3 regions of the Brevibacillus sp. HB2.2 genome follow, and region 1 is predicted to be linked to each of the others. Evidence: predicted binding sites of a transcription regulator. Region 1 holds the regulator's gene; each other region holds the start of a gene.

Region 1 (7,425 bases):
TGCCTTTATTGCTACGCATCCGTTTGCAAGCTGTATGCTCTCCGTACTGAAGGGAAGAAATGATTGGAAGGAACCAATCTATACGATCATTACGGACTATACCATCCATCCTTCATGGATTAATCACCATATCAATTATTACTTCATCGGTCATGAACAACTGTATTACCTGCTAGACGTTTATCGACAGGATCATCAAAAATTCATTCCGATGGGCATTCCTATCATGAAGAAATTCAGTTTGCCATTGGAACCCGAATTGATTCGGCAAAAGCTTGGTCTCGCTCCTGAACAAAAGAGCATTATTCTTTCGGGGGGCGGATTGGGTCTCGGCTCGATGGAAAAGGTATTAGATGGGCTAGAAGAGATTAACATTCCCCTGAAAACCTTTGTGTTAACAGGGACAAACGACAAGCTATACAATAAGGTGACAAATCGTACGTATCGGCATGAAGTCATTCCGCTAAAATTCATCAATAACTTCCACGAATACTTGGAAACGGCTGATTTAATTGTCACCAAATCAGGCGGACTTACATCAGCTGAAGTAATGAGTAAACGGGTACCCATGATTGTTTACAACCCTCTGCCTGGACAGGAAGAGAGGAATAGCCACTTTTTGCTCAATAATGGGTGTGCGGTACACGCGAATCTATCCGAGCAGTTGATTTACTTTATCGATGAACTATTGCATAGCCCGTCCAAGGTGGAATATATGCGTAGAATGGGACAAAAAATCTCGAAGCCAGATGCTGCACAACGAATTACTGAGTTTATCATGGATGATATGAATATGTTGCCAGGAAAAGTAGAATAGCTGCCTAGCCAGACAAAATGGAGGAACCCATGACTGTACCATTCGCGATATTATTTGATATGGATGGCACGTTACTGCAAACAGAAAAGCTGTCGACCCCCGCTTTTATTCGAACGTTTGACCAGCTTCGTCAAAAAGGGCTATGGCAAGGGGAAACCCCTGACGAACGTGAACTGATCAATGTACTGGGAATGACGATCGAGCAGATCTGGGACAAATTACTGCCGGGTGCGAGTGAAGAAGCCATTCGGTCAGCAGATGCTTTCTTGCTAGACAACGAAATCCAGTTACTCAAAGAACGAGTGACCGAGCTATATCCGGATGTAAAATCAACCTTAGAAAAGCTGCATGAAAAAGGATTTGCTTTATTTGTAGCAAGCAATGGGCAGGAAGAGTACATCGATGCCATTTGTCAGGCATACGAGTTAAAGCCGCTGATGACAGACCTGTACTCGGCTGGTCGTTTCCGCACGCATTCCAAAAATGACCTGGTTGCAAAATTGTTGTCTGATTACAAAATTGGGCAGGCCATCATGGTAGGAGATCGTCACTCCGACGTGGAAGCAGGCAAGACAAACGGTTTATTTACCATTGGATGCGACTTTGGTTTTGCGAAACCAGGCGAGCTTGATGGGGCAGATGTTATTATCACCAGCTTCTCTCAGCTACTGAATCATTTGCCAGCAATCGACACCAATAAGCAAGAACAAGCATAAACCATTCCTCAGGGAGTGGTTTTTTTGTTGATCATGTCCAAGTTTCAAGCGATCCTCTTTTGCCCACACTAGAATGTGTAAGGGACACTTGCGGGCACGCACTAAACCCATTATAATTAACGTCAAAGATAGTCAAAGTCAATAGGTAACCTCATAAGAACATACACAGAGGAATAGGAGGCGATGACTTGCGAAACATCTCGGACATCATTGAACATCACTTGAAAAGCATCCTTACTAACAGTCCCAATGGATCGATCGAGATTCAGCGTAGTGAGCTTGCCGACCATTTTCAATGTGTGCCGTCTCAGATCAATTACGTCATCAATACGCGCTTTACCGTTCAAAAAGGATACCTCGTAGAGAGTAAGCGCGGGGGCGGCGGGTATATTCGCATACGCAAGGTGCAGATTGTCAGCAAAGCACGCTTGCAGGAATTGCTAACAGAAGAACTGATTGGTGAGAGCATCAGTCAGAGTGTGGGAAATGCGATCGTAGAAAGACTACTGGAGGAAGAGTTAGTCAACATTAGAGAAGCCACCTTGATGAAAATCGCTACCTCGCGAAACGTTTTGACTCTGGAAGCTGAATTGCGGGATCGTTTGCGGGCAAATATTTTAAAGCAGATGATCGCAGCAATCTTGTTGAAGTAAAAGGAGGTATGATGTTATGAACTGTGAGGAATGCGGAAAACGACCGGCGACACTTCATTTGACGAAAATCGTCAATGGCGAAAAAACCGAATACCATATTTGCGAGCAATGTGCTCATGAAAAAGGGGATGTCTTTACCGGCTTTCACAACTTCAGCATCAACAATCTCCTGTCAGGACTTTTAAAATTTGATCCCATGCAAAAGAATGGACGCGAAACGGCAACGAATAAGCCGCTTCAATGCGAAACATGTGGACTCACATATGCTCAATTTAGTAAAAGCGGCCGATTTGGCTGTAGTGATTGCTACACCTTTTTGGGGGATCGACTGGACCCACTTTTCCGCCGGATTCATGGAAACACACAGCATAGTGGAAAAGTACCAGAGCGTACCGGTGGCAAACTGAAGATCCGTAAAGAGCTGGAGCAACTAAAGCAAGCGCTGCAAAGTCATGTCGCCAGTGAAGAGTTCGAGAAGGCAGCAGAAATGCGTGATCGAATTCGAGCATTGGAACAAAAAATGGCCCAATCGTAGCAAGGGAGGTTAGCTGGTTATGTCCCAAAAGCAGTTTATGCAAAACCCGTGGAGCAATTGGATGAAAGGAGAAGGTCCTGATTCCGACATTGTCATTAGTACACGGCTGCGTATCGCCCGTAACCTGCGCCAGCACCCCTTTCCGTTATTGGCAACGGACTCGCAGGCCGAGGAAGTCGTCAGAAAGGTAACGGAAGTAAGCGATTCGGAGGCAATGCGCAAACGTCATCAGCTTCAGGTCATCCATATGGATCAAATTAACCCGTTAGAAAAACGGGTGCTCGTAGAAAAGCATCTGATTAGCCCTCATCTGGCAGAGGAATCCCGTAAAGGTGCCGTATTGCTTCGGGAAGATGAGTCTGTCAGCATTATGGTTAATGAAGAAGACCACATTCGAATACAGGTACTATTACCCGGGTTTCGTTTGAACGAGGCATGGGAAATAGGTACGAAGATAGACGACATTTTTGAGAAAAGCTTGAACTACGCGTTCGACGAAACTCGAGGATATCTTACAAGCTGCCCAACCAATGTGGGTACGGGAATTCGTGCATCCGTGATGCTGCACCTGCCCGCTCTGGTGATGACGCAGCAGATCAGCAGAATTTTACAGGCGATTAATCAAGTTGGTCTGGTCGTTAGAGGAATTTACGGAGAGGGCAGCGAAGCTCTAGGGAATCTTTTTCAGTTATCCAATCAGGTCACACTGGGGATGTCTGAGTCGGATATCCTTTCCAATCTCTACGGTGTGGCCAGACAGATTATTGAGCAAGAGCGTGTGGCACGCACTTACTTGCTGGAGCATACCCGGGTTTCTTTGGAGGATCGGATTTTTCGGTCGTATGGTATCTTGATGTATGCCCGCACGGTAGAGTCCAAGGAAGCGGCTCAACGCCTGTCAGATGTACGTCTGGGGATCGATCTAGGCATCATTCCTAATGTATCTCCACTGGTCCTAAACGAACTGTTAGTCACAACACAGCCAGGATTTTTACAACACCACGCTGGACAAAAGCTCACTCCGGACCAACGCGACGAAAGAAGGGCAAGGCTGATCCGCGAACGTCTGCGCGTAGTGGAACCACAAGAGTAATGGTATCACGCAATTGTTAACCATATAGAGAAAAAACACGGTTATACGGAGGTGTACGATATGATGTTTGGACGTTTTACAGAACGCGCACAAAAAGTACTGGCGCTTGCCCTGGAAGAGGCGGTTCGTCTCGGACACAAAGATATTGGGACAGAGCATGTGCTGCTGGGACTCATTCGAGAAGGCGAAGGGATTGCGGCGAAGGCACTGCAATCACTTGGGCTTGGCCTCGATAAAATCCAGAGCGAAGTGGAGTCGTTAATCGGGCGAGGAACAGAGCAGTCCGGTAGTAATTACACACCAAACTATACACCTCGCGCCAAAAAGGTCATTGAACTGTCGATGGACGAAGCCCGCAAGCTGGGTCATACCTATGTGGGGACTGAACATATTCTGCTTGGCTTGATCCGTGAAGGAGAAGGCATTGCTGCGAGAATCATGAACAATTTGGGCGTTAGCCTGAACAAGGCACGTCAACAGGTGCTCCAGCTGCTCGGCAGCTCGGAAATGATGGCATCTCATCAACCGTCTGGAGGGAATCCAGCGGCGAATACGCCGACGTTGGACGGCTTGGCAAGGGATCTGACTGCAATCGCTCGTGACGGCGGTCTGGACCCGGTCATCGGTCGCCAAAAAGAAATCGAGCGTGTGATCCAAGTACTTAGCAGACGCACCAAGAACAACCCTGTTTTAATTGGGGAGCCTGGTGTCGGGAAAACAGCTATCGCAGAAGGTCTTGCCCAAAAAATCGTGAACAACGAAATTCCGGAGACCCTTCGTGATAAGCGCGTCATGACACTGGATATGGGAACCGTTGTTGCGGGAACTAAGTATCGCGGTGAGTTCGAAGATCGTCTGAAAAAAATCATGGACGAAATTCGCCAAGCAGGAAACATCATCCTGTTTATTGATGAGCTGCACACCCTGATTGGTGCTGGTGGAGCAGAAGGGGCAATTGACGCCTCTAACATTCTGAAGCCTGCCCTGGCACGTGGTGAGCTACAGTGCGTAGGTGCTACGACGCTGGATGAATATCGCAAGTACATCGAAAAAGACGCGGCACTGGAGCGTCGTTTCCAACCGATTCAGGTTGATGAACCGACAGCGGAGGATGCCATTCGTATCCTGCATGGCCTTCGTGATCGTTATGAAGCCCACCACCGTGTCAAAATTACCGATGAAGCAATCGAGCAGGCAGTAAAGCTGTCTGACCGCTATATTACGGAACGCTTCCTGCCTGACAAGGCCATCGACTTGGTCGACGAGGCGGCATCCAAAGTCCGCTTGCAATCCTTTACCGTTCCGCCAAACCTCAAAGAGCTGGAGGGACGTCTGGAAGAGGTGCGCAAGGAAAAAGACGCTGCTGTACAATCACAAGAGTTCGAGGAAGCAGCAGCACTTCGCGATCAGGAGCAAAAACTGCGTGAAGAACTGGATAAAACGAAAAAAGACTGGAAAGAACGTCAAGGCCAGCTGAACATGGAGGTTACACCAGAAGACATCGCACAAGTAGTGGCGAGCTGGACGGGTATTCCTGTGTTAAAGCTGAAGGAAGAAGAAACAGAGCGCTTGCTGAAGATGGAAGAGATTTTGCACGATCGCGTCATTGGTCAAGATGAAGCAGTCAAATCCATTTCGCGTGCGATCCGCCGTGCCCGTGCTGGTTTGAAAGACCCAAAACGCCCAATCGGCTCGTTTATCTTCCTGGGGCCTACCGGTGTGGGTAAAACTGAATTGGCTCGTGCCGTGGCAGAGACGCTTTTCGGTGACGAGGATGCCATGATCCGCGTGGATATGTCCGAGTACATGGAGAAGCATTCCACCGCTCGTCTGGTAGGTGCCCCTCCTGGCTACGTAGGCTTTGACGAAGGCGGTCAGCTGACTGAAAAAGTGCGCCGTAAGCCTTACTCCGTCATTTTGCTGGACGAAATCGAGAAGGCTCACCCAGACGTATTCAACATCCTGCTACAAGTTCTGGATGATGGTCGTCTGACAGACTCCAAGGGACGTACCGTCGACTTCCGCAATACGGTTGTCATCATGACTTCCAACGTCGGTGCCAGCATGATCAAGAAAAATACAACGCTCGGCTTTACGACCAACGATTCGGAAAGAAAGTATCAGGATATGAAGGACAAAGTCATGGATGAGCTGAAGAAGAGCTTCCGTCCTGAGTTCTTGAACCGTATCGATGAAGTCATCGTGTTCCACTCCTTGGAGCAGGAGCACATCGAGCAAATCGTATCTCTCATGACAGAAGAGCTGCGTAAACGTTTGAAAGAGCAGGACATTGATTTCCAATTGACCGAAGAAGCCAAGAAGGTATTGGCAAAAGAAGGCTTTGATCCGGCCTATGGTGCACGTCCTCTGCGTCGAGCTATCCAGCGCCACATCGAGGATAATTTGTCCGAGGAATTGCTCAAGGGTACGATCAGTAAAGGCGATACCGTCAATATCGAAGCGGAAGAAGGCAAGCTGGTAGTCAAGCGCCTTGAAAAAACGAAATCATAAGCTGGGTTGAAACGTAATAGAATGCCTCCTGATTCGGGAGGTATTCTTTTTTTGGGTGCGTTATTATGATAAAAGTAGAGAAAGAAATCCAAGTGAGGGTGCGATTATGTCAAAGTATAAAACGAAATACGCGTGTCAAGAATGTGGCTATGAATCGCCAAAATGGATGGGGAAATGCCCGGGATGCAGCAGTTGGAACACCCTGGTAGAGGAAGTGACGGTAAAAACTGCACATCGTCACGAAGGGATGAGTGGCGGCCAGCGTCAATCTGCTATTCCACTGACCCAGGTAGCCAGTGAAGAAGACCCACGCATGGATACGACGATCGGAGAATTGAATCGTGTTCTTGGTGGAGGACTTGTTCCGGGTTCACTCATTTTGGTTGGGGGAGACCCTGGAATCGGGAAATCTACATTGCTTTTGCAGACTTCTTTTGCCTTGGCTCATCAAGGGGCGAAGGTTCTCTATGTATCTGGAGAGGAGTCGGCAAAACAAATCAAAATTCGCGCGGATCGACTCCATTTGCAAACGCCGCCGATGTTTGTATTGGCAGAAAATGATTTGGATTTGATCGAACAGCATATTAATCAAGTAGACCCGGATGTTCTGATTATTGACTCGATCCAGACCGTGTTTCACCCGACGATCCAATCAGCTGCGGGGAGTGTCGCACAAGTGCGGGAGGCAACAGCCCAATTGATGCGGATTGCAAAAGGGAAAGGGATTGGTACCTTCATCGTCGGTCACGTAACCAAGGAAGGCTCCATCGCCGGTCCGCGTATGCTTGAGCACATGGTGGATGCTGTTCTCTATTTTGAAGGGGAGCGTCACAATACGTTTCGAATTTTGCGCGCCGTCAAAAACCGTTTTGGTTCGACAAACGAAATCGGTATTTTCGAGATGAAGGATCGCGGTCTGGAGGAAGTGGCGAATCCATCCGAGATATTTTTGGCAGAGCGTCCATTTGGTGTTGCGGGTTCCACAGTCGTAGCCAGTATGGAGGGCACACGTCCTGTTTTGGTTGAGCTGCAAGCTCTCGTTGCCCCGACCAGCTTTGTAACCCCACGGAGAACGGCAACAGGGGTCGATCATCAGCGTG
Region 2 (7,425 bases), on a different contig from region 1:
AGCAAGGAACGCATTAAAGCTTCCACTTCATTTTTCTCTGTCTTTTCATCTTGCAAATATGTAATCGACACGACGAAATAATCTTCCTGCTGAAGATACTCCTCGATCTTCGCGCGTTGCAAGCCTTCTACCAAAACACGGATTGTCCCATTTGGCAGCTTCAGCATTTGTTTCACACGCGCAACAGTACCAATCCTGTAAATTTGCTCAGCATCTGGCTCTTCTATGTGGACCTCTTCTTGTGTCGCAAGCAAAATCTTGTTATCGTCTACCATGGCTTGCTCCAATGCGCGGATGGACTTTTCCCGTCCAACGTCCAAATGGAGTACCATTGTCGGATAAACAAGCAATCCTCGCAACGGGAGAAGCGGTAATTCTCGTTTACCGGAACGTTCGCCCAAGCGGATGCACCTCTCCTTGTTGATCTACCCTCTTACAAAGAGCCTTATAACAGACAAAAACGGCCCTCAAAGCCGTTTTTTAAACGCCCACCCGGCCCCAAAAAACGAGACAAAAAAGATCATACACAATCATTTTTTGTGGAGCTCGTTTCAGGCCGGGCAAGGCCTCTGGCTCTTTGCAAGCAGAAGCTTTTTTCCATTGTAGCGCAAACACAATCCGATGTCTAATTTGCGAGCATACCCGACTGTTACAGGGATAGCGGAGAGGAAGCGAGATCCTCTTCTGGGATTTGCAAAGTAAATCCCGTCGCCTCTTCTTCTTGCATGGTAGCTTGCGGTACAGCTAGCTCGATTACTTCAGAGACTGTAGACACCGGAATGACTTCGATCCCATTCATGTCCACAAAAATACTTTGCCAGTTTTCCTGTGGAATGAGGACTCTGGTCGCTCCCGCCTGTTTGGCAGCTTCCACCTTTGCCACTACACCCCCAACTGGCTTTACCTTCCCATGTATACTCACTTCGCCAGTCATCGCCAGTAAATTATCGACAGGCTGATTCACAATCGCCGAGTAGATCGCAGTGGCAATGGTAATGCCAGCAGAAGGCCCATCGACAGGGATGCCTCCCGGAAAATTGATATGCAGATCATAATCATACGGACGGACGCCCATTCTGCTCAAGACAGTCAAAACGTTTTCGATCGAGCCTTTTGCCATCGACTTTCGGCGAATCGTCCGGCTACGGCTGCCCATTTCCTCTTCCTCTGCCATTCCTGTCATCGCCATTCGACCTTGACCAGGAACAGCTGCGGGTGATGCCGTCACTTCAAGCTCCATCACACTGCCCATGTTCGGACCGTACACAGCAAGACCGTTGACCAAACCGACCTGCGGTGTATCATGCACCTGTTTTTCGGGGCGTGGCGATTTTTGACTGCTGTGCATTACCCATTCCACATCGGCAGCCTGGATGTCTTGGCGCTCTTCCGTCAAGGCAATTCCCGCGGCGATTTGCAAGGTATTGATCGCTTCACGTCCATTGGTCGCGTAGCGCTCGATCACTGAAACTGCGCTATCTTCTATATTCATATTCATTTTAGGCACGGCTGTACGCACGATACACCCAATTTCCCCAGCCTTTAATGGACGGAAAAAGATTTCCAGGCAACGGGAACGAAGCGCAGCAGGCAGTTCTTCTGGCAGCCTCGTCGTCGCTCCAACCAGACGAAAGTCGGCGGGCAAACCGTATTTGAAAACGTCATGAATATGCGAAGGAATTTGGTTGTTTTCCTCGCTGTAGTAAGCACTCTCCAGCATGACTTTACGGTCTTCGAGAACCTTCAGTAACTTATTCATCTGAATAGGATGAAGTTCCCCGATTTCATCAAGAAAAAGCATGCCACCGTGCGCTTTCGTCACAGCGCCTGGCTTTGGCTGCGGAATCCCTGCCTGCCCAAGCGAGCCTGCCCCTTGATAAATCGGATCATGTACGGAGCCAATTAACGGATCAGCAATCCCGCGCTCATCAAAGCGCGCAATCGTCGCATCGATTTCAATAAACTTGGCATCAGAAGAAAACGGCGATAGCTGATTTTTCTTCGCTTCTTCCAGTACGACCCTAGCCGCTGCGGTCTTGCCTACACCTGGTGGTCCATAAATAATGACATGCTGCGGGTTGGGACCGCACAAAGCGGCACGCAACGCACGAAGCCCATCTTCTTGTCCTACAATTTCTTCCAAAGTCGCCGGTCTTGTTCTCTCTGATAGAGGTTCTGTCAACGCAACCATTCTCATTTTCCGAATGGAATCAAGATCCTTGCGCGATTCCTTTTCGGTTGAGGTTTTCGTGTTTCTCTGCGCTCGCAGCAAGTTCCAAAAGTAGGTGCCGATCACGATACCAACAACCACTTCAATGACAGCAATGACCAATGTCGTATAGTCCATATGCAGTCCCTCCCATGCGTCTTCGCTTGCGGTCAGCTTTTGTCCTCCCAAGAGAGAGGAGCACGTTCATGACCGTATTGTGCATATGTAAAGCTTCTCTTGAACGATATCAAGTAGTATTGCCCCGCAAGCGTAGACGTAAACCACCAACAAAAAAACCACCTCGCTGATAACGAGATGGTTTTTGTAGACAATGCTTAGGCTGTTTCTTCGTGCAATTCCTGTCCTTCTTTGGTCAACAGTTGCGGCTTCACTTTGTCGCGTACCGTTTCTTCGGTAATGACACACTTGTTGACGTCTTCTCTGGAAGGAAGCTCATACATCATATCGAGCATGATTTGTTCGATAATCGCACGCAGTCCGCGAGCACCAGTGTTGCGCTTAATCGCTTCTTTCGCGATTTGCAGCAGCGCACCGTTATCGAACTCCAGCTCAACACCGTCGAGACTCAGCAGTTTTTGGTACTGTTTCACCAAAGAATTTTTCGGCTCTGTCAGGATACGCACGAGCGTCTCCTCATCCAGCGGCTCCAAAGTAGCCAGCACTGGCAAACGACCAACGAACTCCGGAATCAGACCAAATTTCAGCAGGTCTTCCGGCAAAATGTATTTCAGGTATTCTCCGGCTTTCAGATCGCCTTTTACGCCATCGCCGAAGTCTGCACCGAAACCGATGACTTTTTTACCCAAACGACGCTTGATAATCTGCTCGACGCCATCAAATGCACCGCCACAGATGAACAAAATGTTCGACGTGTCGATTTGGATGAACTCTTGGTGAGGATGCTTGCGTCCGCCTTGTGGTGGAACACTCGCAACGGTACCCTCCAAAATTTTCAAGAGCGCTTGCTGAACGCCTTCACCAGATACATCACGCGTGATGGATGGGTTTTCCGATTTGCGGGCTACCTTATCAATCTCGTCGATGTAAATGATTCCTTTTTCAGCCTTCTCCACATCATAGTCAGCAGCTTGAATGAGCTTGAGCAAGATGTTTTCAACGTCTTCGCCCACATAACCTGCTTCTGTCAGAGAAGTTGCGTCCGCAATCGCGAAAGGTACATTCAGAATGCGCGCCAATGTCTGCGCGAGCAACGTTTTTCCGCTACCAGTCGGACCGATCAGCATGATGTTGGATTTTTGCAGCTCCACATCCTCGATCTTCGCCCCGGAATTAATCCGTTTGTAGTGGTTGTACACCGCTACAGACAAGGATTTCTTCGCCATATCTTGACCGATGACATAGTCGTCCAAGATTTTGCGAATTTCCACTGGCTTTGGAATTTCTTTCATATCGATTTCTTCTTCAGTGCCCAGTTCTTCCTGTACAATTTCATTGCACAGTTCGATACATTCGTCACAAATGTAAACACCAGGACCAGCTACCAGCTTGCGCACCTGTTCCTGGGACTTGCCGCAGAAGGAACACTTCAGTTGGCCTTTGTCGTCGTTAAACTTAAACATGCGCTTCACCTCACAACGGGTCAGTTTTTGCGTTCAATAATAGAGTCAATCAATCCGTAGGCCTTTGCTTCTTCTGCACTCATGAAATTGTCGCGGTCTGTATCTTGCTCTACACGTTCATAAGGCTGACCTGTCCGCTCAGACAAAATCTCATTCAGCTGGCGCTTCGTCTTCATAATCCATTCCGCATGAATGCGGATGTCTTCTGCTTGCCCACGTACGCCGCCGAGCGGTTGGTGAATCATCACCTCGGCGTTTGGCAGAGCGAAGCGCTTGCCTTTTGCACCAGCAGCCAACAGGAAAGCACCCATACTGGCAGCCATGCCCACACAAATCGTGGACACATCCGGTTTGATGTACTGCATGGTGTCATAGATGGCCATTCCTGCTGTAACAGAACCACCTGGAGAGTTTATGTATAGCGATATGTCTTTGTCCGGATCTTCTGCCTGCAAGAATAGCAGCTGAGCGACAACCAGATTGGCGATTTCATCATCAATCTCGGTGCCCAAGAGAATAATCCGGTCTTTCAGGAGGCGCGAGTAAATATCGTAGGAGCGCTCTCCCCTGCTTGTTTGCTCGATGACCATAGGGATTAACATTATGTATTTTCCTCCTTTGCCGAAAAAAGTCAATGGTGGAAAAACAAGGCACGATACACTCGTGCCTTGTGGTCTTGACAGCCAGCGTCAGGGTTAGCCTGCCCACTGACCAATCATGCGTTCTTCTAAGCTTATGCTGTTACTTTGCTTTCTGCAACCAGCAAATCTACTGTTTTGCGAGTTTGCACATCGCGGTACAGCGCAACCATGCCATCTTGTGCGGAGAAGATTTTGCGCAGCTCATCTGCTGGGCGGCCGTATACGCCAGCCAGTTTATCCAGCTCTGCGTTTACGTCTTCTTCTGTTGCTTCGATGTTTTCTGCTTTGCCGATTGCTTCCAAAGTCAAGGAAGTGCGAACGCGGGATGTTGCGTCTGCACGCAATTGATCACGCAATTGGCTCTCATCCATGCCGGAGAACTGGTAGTACAGTTCCAGCGTCATGCCTTGGTATTGCAGACGTTGACCAAATTCATTAACCATTTGATCCAATTCATGCTCAACCATTACTGCTGGCAAATCGATCTCAGCGTTTTCAGCTGCCTTCAGAACGAGTTGCTCACGAACATATTGATCTTTTTCTTGCGCTGTTTTTTCTTCGAGTTTTTTCTTGGTGTCTGCTTTCAGCTCTTCCAGCGTGTCGAACTCGCTCACGTCTTTGGCAAACTCATCATCCAAAACAGGCATGTTTTTGCGCTTCAGGCTGTTCAGCTTTACTTTGAATACCGCTTCTTTACCAGCGAGGTTAGGAGAGTGGTACTCTTCAGGGAAAGTTACGGTAATTTCTTTTTCTTCGCCGATGTTCAAACCAGCCAGTTGCTCTTCGAACCCTGCGATGAAAGTACCGGAACCCAGTTCCAGAGAATAATCTTCTGCTTTACCGCCTTCAAAAGCTACTCCGTCTTGGAAGCCTTCGAAATCGATTACAGCGATATCGCCTGTTTGTGCGGCACCCTCTTCTACTGCTACGAGCTCAGCATGACGCTCTTGCATGCGCTTCAGTTCAGCGTCAACGCTCTCTTCTGTTACAGAGAAGTCTTTTTCTTCGATGGACAGACCTTTGTAGTCGCCCAGCTTCACTTCAGGCTTCACAGTTACAGTCGCTTTGAAGATCAGGTTTTTCCCTTGTTCCATTTGCGTTACGTCTACTTCTGGACGATCTACTGGCTCGATACCAGCTTCACGAACAGCTTGTCCGTATGCAGTTGGAAGCAGAATGTCAAGAGCGTCTTGGTACAAAGATTCTACACCAAAACGGGATTCGAACATTTTGCGTGGTACTTTTCCTTTACGGAATCCTGGAACTTGAACTTTTTGAACCACTTTTTTAAACGCTTGATCCAATGCTGCGTCTACTTGCGTAGCATCTACTTCAATCGTCAGGACTCCCTGGTTATTCTCTACCTTTTCCCAATTTGCTGCCACGTAAACTTCCCCTCCTAAATCGAATAACAGAACATCGCCAGCCGCGCCATGGTATCTTCGCAGGCTCGGATGATAATATTCTAGCCATTATAACCATTCTAGTATAGCACAAATCTTTTAGTTTTCAAGAAGACCTCATTGGTCGACGAACAGAATAGTTCCCTCCCAATTGTGGAACCAGGTTGCCAGCATGATCATAAAACGCCACGGATATGTAAGTTTCTGTCGGACTCGTTCCTGTCTCTTCTAAAAGAGCGTATGTCGGTACGTGAAAACCTCGTGGCATTTGCAGGCTACCTGGATTTAGAAACAAAATGTCTCTTTCTACTCCACAGACAGGTACATGGGAGTGACCGAATACGACTACATTTGCCCCGACCTCTTCTGCACGGTAATGAAGGCGCAGAAGAGAGCCTTTCACTCCAAAAAGATGCCCGTGCGTTTGCAGGATGTGAAGGTCGCGCCATTTGGTCTCTTGCTCAGTCGGCACCTCTTGTGTCGAATCGCAATTGCCTCGGACAAGCGTCATGTTGGAAAACGGCTCGCGCTTATGATCGACACAAAAATCGCCACAATGCAGAATTTTTTCGACATGATGTCGGTTGACGACCTGGCTTACTTCCCGAACCAAGCCGTGGCTATCGCTCATGATGAGTATTCCCATCACGCTTCACTCTCCTGTTTTCTCTCTTGTCTACTTGAGGATTGCAAGCAGTTGCTGCATGGCACGAGCGCGGTGGCTAATCTGGTTCTTTTCTTCTGGCATGAGTTCGGCCATCATTTTGTCCATCGATGGGACGTAGAATACCGGATCGTAACCAAAGCCATTTGTCCCTTTTGGTTCACGCGCGATCACGCCTTCACAAGCCCCTGTGGCAATAATTGGCTCTTCGCCCGGAATCACCAACGCCAACGTACAACGGAAGCGAGCTGTGCGTTCCTCTGTCGATACCTCTTCCAGCTCTTTCAACAATTTACGCCAATTCTGCTCGTCTGTTGCATCTTCCCCAGCGAAGCGTGCGGAGTAAACACCTGGGCGTCCTTCCAGCGCATCTACTTCCAAACCGGAATCGTCACCCAAGGCTGGCATATTCAAGTATGTAGAGATTTCGATTGCTTTTTTCAGCGCATTTCCTTCGAAGGTGTCCTTGTCTTCTACTACCTCAGGCACACCATCAAATTCAGCGAGGCTAATTCCTTCCCAGCCTGCATCTGCGAACAGCCTGTTGAATTCTTTCACTTTTCCTTGGTTCCGTGTTGCGAGAACGACTTTTTTTCGATTAGGCATGACTTTCCTCCGCTACCGATTGTGCAAAAGAGAGCGTAACATCAGCGAGCGCCTCTTTTTGACTGTTGATCAAGTTGTCAATGCCGACTTTTGCAAGGGCAATCATTTCTTGTAGCTGTTCAGGCGAAAACGGAGCATCCTCCCCTGTTCCTTGCAGCTCGACAAATTTTCCTTTTCCCGTCATGACGACATTCATGTCGACAATTGCTGTAGAATCCTCTTTGTAGTTGAGATCGAGCACGGCTTGCTCGCCGACTACCCCTACTGAGGTTGCTGCCAGGAAATCGTTTAACGGAAGCTG
Region 3 (7,425 bases), on a different contig from region 1:
TAGTGAAAGGGAAACTCCTTATTAAGTTTCGCGATAAAGATGTTTGGTTAAACGAAGGGGAATTTCTCATTGTTCCAAAAGGTGTAGAGCATATGCCAGTTGCAGAGGAAGAGGTTCATGTATTATTGCTTGAACCAAAGACGACGCTGAATACTGGTGATCAAGTAAACGAAAAAACAGTAACAGATTTAGAGACGATATAATCAATGATCGAGCCTATTTTGAAAGATGATTTTCAAAATGGGCTTTTTCTATAGGCATGGTTTTGTACAGTTGCAGCCATTTTATTTGTTGACCAAACGGTACATAATGTATAAGATTTTCCATAACAGTTGGAAACGAAAGGAGGATTCCGGTGAGCAAACGCGGCAGACCACGTGATTTTGATTACACGTCCATCGTAGATGTGGCCATGAAAACATTTTGGTCAAAAGGCTACAATGGTTGTTCTACGCATGATTTATGCAGTGATACTGGACTGGGGAAAGGCAGCTTGTACAATACGTTTGGCAGCAAACAGGACCTGTATCTTGCAGTGGTGGAACACTATCACGATACCGGGATTCGTGAACAGCGGGCATTATTGGAAGGGCCGGATTCTGTGAAAGAACGGTTGCAAAATTTTTTAGCGTGGGCATTCGTGGAAGACTTTCAATCAACGAATCCAAAGGGATGTTTGCTGATCAATGCGGGATTGGAACGGGCAAAAGACGATCCCAAGATTGAAGAAATCGTCTCCAGACATGTTGAACTTCTGAAGGATACCATGGAGAAAGTGATGGAGGAAGGCTTGCGAACGGGTGAAATCTCTCAAAAACGATCTGCGGTGGATTTGGCAAGCCTATTTTTAAGCAGTTACTACGGCTTTCGTGTATTGAATACTTCCACACAGAATCGGACATTGGCTGAACAAATTATGAAGGGGACCATGGAATCTATCTTCGGCGCGTAATGCGCTCTTTTTTTGAGTGATTTTTGTACCGATTGTTACAATAATAAGCAGGGAGGGTTTCTTTATGCCGTCGATGATTTATTTGTTAGCGGTAGCGATTTTTGCAATGACGACTTCTGAATTTATGGTGGCAGGGATGATGAATGAGCTTGCCGATGATTTCGGCGTATCGATTTCATCCATCGGATATTTCATTACGGCGTATGCGGGTGCAATGGTGATAGGGGGCCCGCTACTAACAGCAACGCTCCTGCACATTCGCCGAAAACAAGCGTTGCTATCATTGATTGCCGTCTTCTTTATTGGTCAAACGTTAGGAGCAATGGCTTGGAATTATGAGTCAATGATGCTTGCGCGTATCCTAACGGGTATTGCCTCATCCGCTGCGTTTGGCATCTCTGTCAGTATTTCAGCTGGCTTGGTTCCCCCTCATTCACGGGGAAAGGCCGCTTCGATTGTTTTGGCAGGCTTAATGATTGCTACTGTCGTAGGACTCCCGCTGACAACCGTGATTGCACAATATTTCGGCTGGAGAATGAGCTTTTGGGCTGTTGCTATCGTCGTATTGCTATCAGGGATTTTGATTCAATGGTTGCTCCCTTCCTCCACACAAAAAGATCGGATGAACGCAAAGGATGAGCTTGCCAGTTTTCAAAATCCACACCTTTGGGCCGCGTATGCAACGAGTATGCTGATCATTGGCGGTACCTTCGCAGCGTTTAGTTATTTTACTCCGATTCTTACGGAAGTAACGGCATTTTCGGATGCGAGCATCCCGTATTTGCTTGCCCTTTACGGTATCGCGACCGTGATCGGAAATATCGTGATTGGCAGACTTGCTGATCGTTTTACCATGCGAATCCTTGTAACGGGATTAAGCATCCTCCTAGGGGCATTGGTTCTGTTTGCGGTAGGTGCCGAAAATAAATGGATCGCGGTGCTGTCCATTGTTCTGATTGGGTTGACGGGTGTAGCGATGAATCCGGCCATGATTGCGCGCGTCATGAATACAGCAGGCAGTGGGACGATGGTAAACACGGTGCATACTTCTTTTATTACATTGGGTGTTGCCATTGGTTCTTTCTTAGGCGGGATCGGGATCAGCAGTGGCTATGGACTTGTTTCACCATTGTGGGTAGGTGCTTGTTTTACCGTTATCGGGTTACTTTCAATCGTTCCTTACTTGCAAAAGAGCAAAGTGTAAAAAACCATACAATCCCTCTTGAAAGTCAAAAAAGGTCAAACTATAATAAAGTCAACGAAGGTCAGAAAAGGTCAAAGGTCTTCTGAATTCCAAAACAACGCTTTTGGGGGGATTGAATATGCATTGTGAAATCTGTAAACAACGAGAAGCAACTGTGACAGTTCATATACGTGTACAAAATCAGCAACAAAAATACGATCTGTGCCAGGATTGCAAAACAAAGCTGACCAACAAAATGGGAGTGGGTATGGGCTTTAGTCCTTTCTCCTCCTTCTCTGGACTGGATGAGTTCCTGCAAGGCTTTGCTCAAGGCCAGATGAATCCGGGCAAAGCTTCCGGTCAACCGCAGCGACAAGCGCCAGAACGCGGTGGGGGCATCCTCGATGACCTGGGCCGTAATCTAAACGATGCGGCACGTACCGGACTAATTGACCCTGTGATTGGACGCGAACAAGAAATTGAGCGTGTCATCGAGATTTTGAACCGTCGCAACAAAAACAATCCGGTTCTGATCGGGGAGCCAGGGGTCGGGAAGACGGCGATTGCGGAGGGCCTCGCTCTGCGCATTACGGAAGGGCAAGTACCGACCAAACTGAAAAACAAGCAGGTGTACATTTTAGATGTCGCCTCTCTGGTTGCAGGAACGGGAATTCGCGGACAGTTCGAGGAAAAAATGAAGCAAGTGATTGCCGAGCTGCAAAAACGCAAAAACGTCATCCTGTTTGTGGATGAAATTCATCTCTTGGTGGGCGCAGGCTCTGCGGAAGGTTCCATGGATGCAGGGAACATTCTGAAGCCAGCTCTTGCTCGCGGTGAGTTGCAGCTGATTGGGGCAACTACGTTAAAAGAGTATCGCGTGATTGAAAAAGACGCTGCTCTGGAGCGTCGCCTGCAGCCGGTCATGGTCAAGGAACCAACCGTAGAACAAGCCATCGAGATTTTAAAAGGATTGCGCCCGAAATACGAAGCATTCCACCAAGTCGCTTACTCGGATGATGTCATCCGTGCCTCCGTGGAATACTCCCATCGTTACATCCAGGATCGATTCTTGCCCGACAAGGCGATTGATCTCATGGATGAAGTAGGCTCGCGTTTGAACCTGAGATCCTCCGTGGTGGATACGTCAGAGTTACATGAGCGTCTGGCGCAAATCAATCAGGAGAAAAAGGAAGCGACGGAGCAAGAAGCTTACGAACGTGCTGCCCGTCTGCGAGACGAGGAAGCGGGCATTTTAGAGAAGCTGGATCAAATCGAGGGCAAGGAACAACGCGTCAAGGTTGACGTCACAGACATCCAAGCCTTGATCGAGCAAAAGACCGGGATTCCAGTTACCAAGCTGCAAAGTGATGAGCAGATGAAAATGAAAAACCTGGCAGCTCATTTGGAAGCAAAAGTCATTGGCCAGTCCGAGGCGGTCACACAAGTAGCGAAGGCGATTCGACGCAGTCGGGCAGGTCTGAAACCGAAAAACAGACCGATTGCTTCCTTCCTGTTCGTCGGTCCGACTGGCGTAGGGAAAACAGAGCTGTCCAAAGCGCTGGCAGAAGAGCTGTTTGGTACCCGTGATTCCATGATCCGCCTCGATATGAGCGAGTACATGGAGAAGCACTCGGTATCCAAATTGATCGGTTCTCCTCCTGGCTACGTCGGTCATGAGGAAGCAGGTCAGCTGACTGAGCGCGTACGCCGCAATCCGTACAGCATTATCCTGCTGGATGAGATCGAAAAAGCACATCCGGACGTGATGCACATGTTCCTGCAAATTCTGGAGGATGGCCGTCTGACAGATAGTCAGGGCCGTACGGTGAATTTTAAGGAGACGGTCATCATTGCGACGAGCAATGCCGGTGTGATCGAGCGTAAAATCTCCGTTGGCTTTGGAGCACAAGCGCCCGAGCCTGCCACCGTGCTGGATTCTCTGGGAGCGTACTTCAAGCCGGAGTTCCTGAACCGCTTCGACTCAATCATTTCCTTTGCTCATCTGGAAAAACAGGATTTGGTCAAAATCGTCGATCTGCTGCTGCAAGATGTCATGGGCAATCTGTCTGAGCAAGGAATGGAGATCAGCGTGACTGATGCCGCAAAAGTAAAGCTGGCTGAGCTGGGCTACAACCCTTCCTTCGGGGCACGTCCATTGCGCCGCGTGATTCAGCAATATGTTGAGGATGGCATTGCGGATCTGGTGATGGAAGAAGACAATGTGACAGCAATGGTCATTGATGTCGAGGATGATGTAATTCGAGTGAAAAAAGGATAACAGTTGTAAAAAAAGAAACCCCGATTGGGGTTTCTTTTCTTTTTAAGATATTCCTTATTTATTCATGAGTTTCTCCTTGATGCCATTGCTGATGCTGCTAGTACTTTCCATTTTCAGCTGACGGCGCTTGGTGACGATTTTCTTCACCCATAATCCGATCAAGATGAGCGGCACCACGGTGAGAAAGATATAGAGAGAAACGTTATGGACCATATTTTCCGCCATTTTACCGTAAAAATAGAACAAGAGTCCAACTGCGTAAAATTTGACTGCCCGTCCAATTGCGGCATACCCGATTAATTTCCACAACGGGAATTTCAAGCAACCCGACATGATTGTAAATACTTTAAACGGAATCGGTGTAAACGAACCGATGAAGATCGCGACTTCGCCCTTCTTTTGAAACATCTCTGTGGCAGAGTCAATCCATTCCTTCTTGAGGAGTTTGTACAGAACGGATTTGCCTAGTACTTTACCGATAAAATAACCGACGGGAGTCCCTATGAGACAAGCGATGTAGCCTACCGTAGCAATCCACAATGCCTGCGAAGGGTCAACGAGGCTGAGTGGCACTTGAAGAAAGAAGGCAGGAACGGGAAAGATGACTGCGTCTGCAAAAGAATGGATGAACATTCCTAAATAGCCGTATTCCATTAAGAAATCTAAAATGTTCTGAAGCATCTATTTCTCCTTTGTCATTCTATCGTTAACTGCCAGTCATCAACTCAATTAAGTATGTGTATAGATGCGATTCTACTTCAAACTGGCCGACTATGGAACGAATTTTTTTGAAATGGATTTACTTATTATACAATGAAATACCCCAATCCCTGCATCTTGAAACAATTTATACCAGAGAATCTTCCGGGTAAACCATGTTCCTTGTATCTGATAATACGATGTAGATCGTTTTCTGGTTACTCAATAGTTCCATTATCGAGGTTTCATTGTTGTCCAAAAACGCACCCCCGCCGGATTTTATCTAAGACTTAAGGCGGATAGGTTAACGGTGCATGCGGCGTAGCACATCCATCAACACGTTAATCCCTTGCTCAATCACTGTTTCCTTGGCATAGGACACATTCAGCTTTAACATATTTTCTTGCGGAAAGCCCATCAAGTAATTTTTGTCAGTAGCATCCACAAGGATCGAGCGTTTTTTGAGCTGGCTGATAACAGCAGGGACCGGAATAGAATGGTTCAACACAATATGCGTATGAATCCCCGGATACGCAAGGGGCTGAAAGGTGAACAGATGCTCTTCATTCACCGTAAACTGGTTCAAGGACGCCATCAGCAGGTTGGATCGCCGGTGATAGGAACTGCGTATCTTTTGCTTGTGTCGCTCGAACATTCCGCTTTTTAGGTAAATTTCCAGCGCAGCTTGAGATAGCATGGAGCTGTCGATATCCATGAGTCGTTTGTGTTGGTTGAAGGAATCCTTTAGCGCGTCAGGTATAACAGCTACACCCAGACGGAGCCCGGGAAAAATAATCTTGGAATAGCTTTTTACATAGATCGTGCGAGAAAAACGGTCATAGGCAAAAAGCGGATCCGCTTTGCTGTCATGCTCAAGGTCTGCCATGTAATCGTCTTCCACGAGATAGACGTCGTACTGCTGGGCAAGCTCCACAATGCGCTGCTTATCCTTTCGGCTGTATGACGTCCCGAGCGGGCTATGATAGCGAGGCATCGTATAGAAAAACTTGATTTCTCCCGTTCGGAAAATAGACTCTAGCTCTTCTAAATCGATTCCTTGGGCAGTCCGCTTGATCCCGAGAACAGGATGCTTGCGTACTTGCAAGCTTTCAATGAAAAGGTGGTAGCTGGGCTGCTCAATCAGAATCGTTTTTTTGCCATTTGGAAAAGGAAGGCTGCACAGCAAGGTTAGAGCTTGTTGGACACCGGAGGTAATGAAAATATTGCTCGGGTCCGTAAAAACCTGATGGTTCCCAAGTAGCTTGGCGATGACGGCAATGAGTGATGGCAGGCCTTGTGTGGTTCCGTATATGAAAAGATCGTTTTTATAGGTTTCAATCGCTTTATTGATGCAGTGTTGAAAGTCGACATAAGGAAAGAGGTCAGGATCGGGAGCAGAGGTCGCAAAATCGATTATCGACGTATCTGCGGGCTGTATCTTCCTTCGCTTTTTCACGACGTAGTAGCCGCTTCGGTCGACCGAATAGATGAGATGACGCTTTTCGAGTTCATCCAAGGTGCGGATCACGGTGCTTTTGCTGCATTGGTAGCGAGTGGCGAGCTCCCGAATGGAGGGAAGCCGGTCTCCGTCTTGATAGGAGAGGCTTTCAATCAAGGTTTCGAGTTCATTTTGAAGCTGCAAATATTTGTGCATCTAAAAACAGTCCCTTATGCCGAATTTGTACCGGTACAGTTACTCCTTTTTTGCATTGTAGCACGATTGATCCCCCATTACTATTAACCTAAGACGGCCGTCTGTAAAAAGTCCCCAGTAGGAGAGATACATACGATGAAAGACCAACAAAAAGCGATTCTTGCAGCATTACTGAACGCGGGGATTACCGGCTTGTCGTTTTTGTTTCTGAAAATGGCACTCGCTGTAACCAATCCGGTTGATACTTTGGCACACCGTTTTACCGTGGCATTTATCGTTGCTTCTATCCCGATCGTGTTTGGGTGGATCAAGCTGTCCATCAAACCAAAAGACATGCTCACGATTATTCCGCTCGCCATGCTGTACCCTATTCTGTTCTTTACCCTTCAAGCGTTTGGACTGGTGTATACCACTTCGTCTGAGGCGGGGATTATTCAAGCAACCGTTCCGATTTTTACCATGGTCATGGCGGCATTCTTTTTGGGAGAGTCTTCTACGTGGCTGCAAAAGCTGTCCACGCTTTTATCCGTCGGAGGTGTCGTGTACATTTTTGCAATGAAGGGGCTTGGTGTAAGCTCAGGCTCAGGGAGCAGTATCGGTACCATTCTCATCCTGTTATCCGCGTTTTCTTTGGCGGGGTATAGTGTTCTGGCGAGGAA

The links. Region 1 encodes CtsR, which represses protease genes until heat stress. Its sites were predicted from a motif close to ATGGTCAATAAAGGTCAAACA; they were not measured.
Region 2: a site for CtsR is predicted at 4,438-4,458, ahead of clpP (ATP-dependent Clp endopeptidase proteolytic subunit ClpP). Genes of this name have one in related genera too.
Region 3: a site for CtsR is predicted at 2,214-2,234, ahead of HP401_RS26055 (ATP-dependent Clp protease ATP-binding subunit). Genes of this name have one in related genera too.

Annotation. Positions count from the first base shown of each region.
Region 1 is NZ_JABSUV010000035.1:55,447-62,871, reverse strand. It holds gene HP401_RS33185 (MGDG synthase family glycosyltransferase) at 1-817, shown strand, start outside; gene HP401_RS33180 (HAD hydrolase-like protein) at 847-1,533, shown strand; gene HP401_RS33175 (CtsR family transcriptional regulator) at 1,722-2,186, shown strand; gene mcsA (protein-arginine kinase activator protein McsA) at 2,203-2,721, shown strand; gene mcsB (protein-arginine kinase McsB) at 2,741-3,814, shown strand; gene HP401_RS33160 (ATP-dependent Clp protease ATP-binding subunit) at 3,875-6,325, shown strand; gene radA (DNA repair protein RadA) at 6,432-7,425, shown strand, end outside.
Region 2 is NZ_JABSUV010000011.1:129,016-136,440, forward strand. It holds gene lon (endopeptidase La) at 1-401, opposite strand, end outside; gene lonB (ATP-dependent protease LonB) at 650-2,347, opposite strand; gene clpX (ATP-dependent protease ATP-binding subunit ClpX) at 2,545-3,810, opposite strand; gene clpP (ATP-dependent Clp endopeptidase proteolytic subunit ClpP) at 3,831-4,412, opposite strand; gene tig (trigger factor) at 4,544-5,836, opposite strand; gene HP401_RS10520 (metallophosphoesterase family protein) at 5,961-6,500, opposite strand; gene HP401_RS10525 (XTP/dITP diphosphatase) at 6,531-7,124, opposite strand; gene rph (ribonuclease PH) at 7,117-7,425, opposite strand, start outside.
Region 3 is NZ_JABSUV010000050.1:16,622-24,046, reverse strand. It holds gene HP401_RS26070 (cupin domain-containing protein) at 1-203, shown strand, start outside; gene HP401_RS26065 (TetR/AcrR family transcriptional regulator) at 356-952, shown strand; gene HP401_RS26060 (MFS transporter) at 1,017-2,156, shown strand; gene HP401_RS26055 (ATP-dependent Clp protease ATP-binding subunit) at 2,275-4,413, shown strand; gene HP401_RS26050 (YqaA family protein) at 4,468-5,094, opposite strand; gene HP401_RS26045 (aminotransferase-like domain-containing protein) at 5,417-6,766, opposite strand; gene HP401_RS26040 (DMT family transporter) at 6,902-7,425, shown strand, end outside.